Regions from separate parts of the Paenibacillus sp. FSL M7-0656 genome, predicted to be linked through region 1. Evidence: predicted binding sites of a transcription regulator. Region 1 holds the regulator's gene; the other holds the start of a gene.
What was found. The regulator NrdR, encoded in region 1, represses ribonucleotide reductase genes. The targets are predictions, from matches to a motif close to AACACNATATATNGTGTT.

Region 1 (3,166 bases):
ATTGTTAATGATTATGGGAATAATGAAGTTGTTATGAGGTGAAACGATGAATATAGGCTTAACCGGCGGGATCGCGACAGGCAAAAGCAGTGTTTCCGCCTATCTCGCCAGTAAGGGAGCGTTGCTCATCGATGCAGACGTTATTGCCCGGGAAGTTATGATGCCCGGGCATCCCGTGTTGGCCGCCGCTGTTAAGCGGTTTGGACAAGCCATACTGAACGAAGATGGAACACTGGATCGGAAAAAGCTTGGGAGTATTGTTTTTCAACAACCAGAGGAACGAAAGGCATTGGAGGCTATCACACATCCGGCGATCCGAAGAGAGATGAGCGAACGGGCTGCTGCATACGCGTTGCAACATCCGGATAAACTTGTGGTATCTGATATTCCTTTGCTCTACGAATCAGGTCTGGAGGACGGTTTCGAGGAAGTCATGGTTGTATATGTCCCGAGATCGGTGCAACGAGATCGCTTGATGAGTCGGGATGGAATGACTGCAGCACAGGCTGAGGCTCGAATGGATGTACAGATGGATATTGAGCGCAAAAAACAGCTGGCTGACATTGTCATCGATAACAGCGGCTTATGGCCTGAGACGGAACAGCAAATTGACTCATATCTACAGCGTAAGGGTTTGTTATGAGAATATTGCGTAAGAAACGTGTATTGCTGTTGATGTTTGTTTCCTTTGTACTGGTGTTATTTCTGAATACAAACTGGATGGCATGGTTCTATCCCATACATTATAAGGAAGAGATCCGTGCCCAATCTCAGAGCTATGAGGTTGATCCGTTTCTAATTGCTTCCATTATCAAGGTGGAGACCAATTTTAAGACAAGCAAGGAATCCAAACGAGGTGCCATTGGGCTCATGCAACTGATGCCGGACACGGCGAACTGGATACTGGAACAAGCCAAAATTCCCGACACTTCGCTGGAGGAATTAAAGCACGAGCCAGAACGAAATATTCAGTTAGGCACATGGTATCTGCGGAATCTGTCCGATCAATTCGATGGCAATGAAGCAGTTATGATCGCTGCCTATAATGCGGGTCCAGGCAAAGTGAACAGTTGGCTTAGAGATGGTGTATGGGATGGCTCGTTCGATACAGTGAAAGATATTCCGTTTGGTGAGACGCGTCACTATGTACAAAGAGTCATTTACTATTATAATCAGTATGTAAAGATCTATAATACGTTCTAAGTATATAAGTAGAAGCACAGAGCAGGCCGGTTGTTCACCGGCCGCTCCATGCTCCTCTGTGTAGCGTATTACGATGCAGATATTATTGGTATTGACCTGCCAATTGCTGTTCTGCAATTGTTACCAGACGCTTCGTGATGTATCCACCGATCGAACCGTTCTCGTAAGAAGTCATGTTACCTTGGTATCCGTCTTGTGGGATGCTGATTCCGAGTTCTTGAGCAACTTCATATTTCATTTGCTCGAGTGCTGCGGAAGCTTTAGTTACCACCAAGTTGTTGGAGTTACCATTGCTTTGTGCCATTGCTGTTCACCTCCTCGCGGGTTGGTAAAAGTATTATGTGTCGGCAATGCGTTTTTCATTACAAAATCAGTACAGGGAATATGTGGTAAAAAGTAAAACGTGGGAAGTGATCTGTTTTGAAGTGTCCTTATTGCGGTTATATGGGTACCAAAGTGCTTGATTCGCGTCCGGCCAACGAAGCAAAATCCATTCGTCGTCGCCGTGAGTGTGAGCAGTGTGCCCGAAGATTTACAACGTTTGAGATGATTGAGGAGACTCCACTGATCGTCATTAAGAAAGATGGCAGTCGTGAAGAGTTCAGCCGGGACAAAATTCTCCGCGGGCTTATTCGTGCCTGTGAGAAACGTCCAGTCTCCGTAGAGACCCTGGAGATGATGGTATCTGAAGTGGAGAAATCTCTGCGTAATACAGCCGATGCTGAAGTTGAGAGTCGCCAGATTGGTGAGCTGTTGATGGAACAGTTGTTTCCAGTCGATGAAGTGGCGTATGTCCGTTTTGCGTCGGTATACCGCCAGTTCAAAGATATCAATATGTTCATGAAAGAACTGAAATCCCTGTTGTCCAAAGACGATCTGGAGGATTAGTGAAGTGGGTAAAGGGAGAAGAGCAGTCTGGAGTTCCAGTCCGTGTGTACCAGAGAAATCGGTTGTTCTTCTCCAATCACTTTGGATCTTGAAAAAGTGATTGACAGCGAAAGCTGGATTTTATATGATATAGGAGTCGCCTGTGGAACGTAGCAGCGCTGGACAAGTTATCTATTTCATATCCTGGGGCCTTAGCTCAGCTGGGAGAGCGCATCGCTGGCAGCGATGAGGTCAGGGGTTCGATCCCCCTAGGCTCCATAATCAAGAACGCCATCACATTATTGTGATGGCGTTTTTTTGTGGTGAAATAAATCAGAACATGCATTAATTAATTAGAATTTTTGGACTTGGTGACGAGCCTGTTAACGAATATTCTAGATGCAAAAATCGAGGGTTTAAAGTCCTGACTGTGGAGTTGTCAAAAAAAGTACAGTTTGAAAACAAGGAGACCCTTCCGGCTGGATATTGTCCAACCGGAAGGGTCTGCATTTTTCTGTATACGCTTTCAGTTAGCCAGATATTCGACGAATCTTACAAAGATCGTGACTACTTCGGCGCGGGTGGCGGTGGCTTTGGGAGCAAAACGATTATCCGGCTTGCCTAATACAATGCCGACGTCCCGCAGCGCCTGAACGGCCTCCAATGCCCAGGAGCTGATCTCACTCTCGTCCGTGAAGGACTTAGCCTGGCTTTCAGGTATCTCATAGCCCTTGTACTTCATGTAGTTGTACAGTATCACCAGCATCTGCTCGCGCGTCATCGGTGAATTGGGGTCAAACAGGTCTGCGTTTGTACCGTTGACTATGCTTTTTTCGGCCGCCCACTCGGCTGCCGCGGTGTACCACTGTCCTTCTGTCACGTCGTTAAAGCGGGAACTCGTGTAGCTGGAGAGGTTTATATTTTCAAGATTGGCCAGTACCTGCACGAACATTGCACGTGTCATTGCGGTGCCGGGTGAGAACGTTGTGGACGTCGTGCCGTTGAAAAGATCGTATGTGTAGGCGAAATTTATATAGCTGTAGAACCAGTCGTCCATGTTGGCATCCCTGAAAGGATTGCCCGATATCACGAGGAA
Region 2 (3,166 bases), 160 kb from region 1:
GTTCATCATAACCTAGACGGCTTTGACGGAAATACTTGAAGGCGAAATACGGCTCAATACCTGTTGATGTGCCCACCATCGTACCTGTACTTCCCGTTGGCGCTTGTGTGATCAGTGTGACATTTCGAATGCCCTGTTTACGAATGGCCTCTCCCACTTCAGGGTACGTCGCAACCATGTTTTTCATGAATCCACTCTGTAAATACGGTTCAGCTTCGAAAGCTGGAAAAGCTCCCTTCTCTGCTGCAATCTCTGCCGATGCCAGATAGGCCTCCTTCGCCATGAATCCATACAGTTTATCCAGAAAAACAAGAGATTCAGGACTGCCGTATCGAATACGCAGCTTAATCATCAGCTCTGCCAGTCCCATTGTGCCAAGCCCAACCCGGCGTTCACGCTGCTGATTCAGTCTATTTTCCTCAAAATGATATGGTGTTGCATCGATGACATTATCCAAAAATCTAGCCGAGATACGAGTGGTTTCCGCCAGTTCATCCCATGCCACATCATGATTTGTTTCATCGTAGAATTTGGACAGATTGATCGCAGACAGATTACATACACCCCAGGCAGGCAGACCCTGTTCCGCGCACGGATTAGTACAGATAATCGGATTGAAGTACCAGCTGTTGGACATCTGGTTATAGTACTCCATGAATACCACACCAGGCTCTGCCGATTTCCAGGCTGATTCAATAATGGTATGCCAGATTTCGCGCGCCTTCAGTGTACGATAGTGCACCACCGAATGACCTGCGGCTTTCCATTGCTGCATATCCCCGTTCCACTCGATGTCGTAGTCCGGATCGTTCGTATCGGGGAAAACCAAGTCCCAATCTCCGTCCTGCTTGACAGCCTCCATAAATGCGTTGCTCACACATACAGACAGATTGGCATTGGTCACCTGCCCCATCGTTTGTTTCACAGTAATAAAATCAAGCACATCCGGATGCCAGTCATTCATCATCAGCATGAGCGCACCCCGGCGGCTTCCGCCCTGTTCAATCAGTCCAGTCGTATAACTGAACAATCCGCCCCACGATACGGAACCGCTGGATGATCCGTTGACACCTTTCACCACCGCTCGGCGAGGACGCAAAGAGGACAAATTAATGCCTACGCCTCCCCCACGTGCCATAATCTCCGTCATCTCGGTCAAGGTTCTCATGATGCCACCCCGACTGTCTTGCGGAGATGGAATGACATAACAATTGAAGAGTGTCAACTCATCGCTTGCCCCCGCACCCGCAGCAATTCGGCCTCCGGGTACTAACTTCCAATCTTCCAACACAGAGCGGAACTTGGACTCCCACGTTGCCCGCTTATCGGCTGTGGATTCGACAGAAGCCATCGCTTTGGCAAGACGGTCCCACATCTCTTCCGGTGTTTTTTCTATGTTGAGTGTCAATTTCTCCACACTTGTCTCGATCATCTCTCCGCTTCGAGTTCTTACCTGTACAAGCTGACCCTGGCGTTCTATGATTTCGCCCACTTCCTTGGTTGGGAACTTCGGATCATCCTTCGTTAATACCAATACCACATCTCCGACCTTGGCATGATTCGAATCAGCGTCCTTCCAGGCGTATCGGTCCAGAAATATTTTTTCGCTAAGTCCTTCTAATTGGTACGATCGTTGGTTCGATTTCATCGCTACGTTCAACCTCCCCGGTATAAAGCTCCATTTTAACTATAAGAATAAATTATGACCAAACACCACATATAGTGATATAAAAACAGTATATTACACCATATATTGATTTTCCATGCGACTTTTATCACAGGCCTTATTTTATAGACCCCCCTGCTCGGACAAACTTCTTCACACACCCTCATACGCATGAATACGACATCAGTGAATTTTTTGGGACACAAAAAATCTGGGGATAACAGCGATTGGAAGGTTGTTCTGTCATCGTAGTGTTCGTGCAAATAAAATGTAGTTCAACTTATATAGTTATGAACTGACTCTCATTCGTCCATACTATTACCTACGAATAAAACGTCATCACGTATGGCAGGGGAGGAAACACCATGAACCGGAAAAACCCGCACCACATGAATCAACCTGTAGCCGAGCTGCCCGTTCCGTTGGAATTTGATCGGACCTGGATTAATCAATTGGAATCACGACTGGATAAAGGAGGTCCTTGGGGGGATTACCGACTCTTTCAACTCGGCATTCAAGCCGAAGAGACCAACCTTATTCCCAATTTTGACGAGATCCAATGTCTCAAGCATCTACAAGGCCTTACCCCACTCCCTCACCAGATGGACACTGCACGCAGAGTATTATTTGAAATGTCAGGCCGGGCCATTCTCGCCGATGAGGTGGGTCTGGGCAAAACCATTGAAGCCGGTCTCATTCTGAAAGAATATATGGTTCGGGGTCTCGTATCCAAGGTACTCATTCTCGTGCCAGCCTCTCTTGTGTTGCAATGGGTACGGGAGTTGAATTCAAAATTTGGCATCCCTGCTATTGCCCAGAAAAAGGCCTATTCCTGGCAGAATGAAGTGGTTGTTGCTTCCATGGATACAGCCAAACGTGACCCGCATAAAGATATGCTGCTGGATACCGACTACGACATGATTATTATTGACGAGGCTCATAAACTCAAAAACAAGAAAACAACCAACTATCAATTCATGCTGAAATTGCGCAAAAAGTATTGTCTGCTGCTCACAGCTACACCTGTGCAGAACGATATGAGTGAATTGTTCAATCTGATCAACCTACTGAAGCCCGGTCAACTAGGTCGTCAGGGTGACTTTGCGGCCAACTTTGTTGTAGACAAACGGGTTCCGAAAAATCAGGAACAGCTTAAGAACGAGTTATCCAAAGTCATGATTCGTAACCGCCGCGGCGAAGGCCCTGTTCAATTTACCAAACGGAACGTCTCCAACGTGAATCTGCAACTATCGCCCGAAGAACAAGCGCTTTATGATGGCGTGACTTCCTTTGTTAAAGACCAGTACCAGGAAGCTGGCGGCAACCTGAGCAGCATGCTCTCCCTGGTTACATTGCAGCGTGAAGTGTGCAGCAGTCGGGATGCTGTATTCGTGACGCTGGTTAATCTGTCGAAGAAACTTCCGCTGGACTCTCCCCTTCGGGACAAGATTTGGGAACTCGTTGCCCATATTAAAGCGATCAAGGAGAATACCAAAGCGG

Region 2: MHI01_RS08110 (adenosylcobalamin-dependent ribonucleoside-diphosphate reductase) is a predicted target of NrdR. The motif match lies at 1,710-1,727, and genes of this name have one in related genera.

The regions. Positions count from the first base shown of each region.
Region 1 is NZ_JBBOOT010000001.1:2,058,147-2,061,312, reverse strand. Features, by position in the region: gene MHI01_RS08870 (manganese efflux pump) at 1-37, shown strand, start outside; gene coaE (dephospho-CoA kinase) at 47-643, shown strand; gene MHI01_RS08860 (lytic transglycosylase domain-containing protein) at 640-1,203, shown strand; gene MHI01_RS08855 (alpha/beta-type small acid-soluble spore protein) at 1,286-1,507, opposite strand; gene nrdR (transcriptional regulator NrdR) at 1,624-2,091, shown strand; tRNA gene MHI01_RS08845 (tRNA-Ala) at 2,277-2,349, shown strand; gene MHI01_RS08840 (S-layer homology domain-containing protein) at 2,597-3,166, opposite strand, start outside.
Region 2 is NZ_JBBOOT010000001.1:1,894,253-1,897,418, forward strand. Features, by position in the region: gene MHI01_RS08110 (adenosylcobalamin-dependent ribonucleoside-diphosphate reductase) at 1-1,648, opposite strand, end outside; gene MHI01_RS08115 (DEAD/DEAH box helicase) at 2,032-3,166, shown strand, end outside.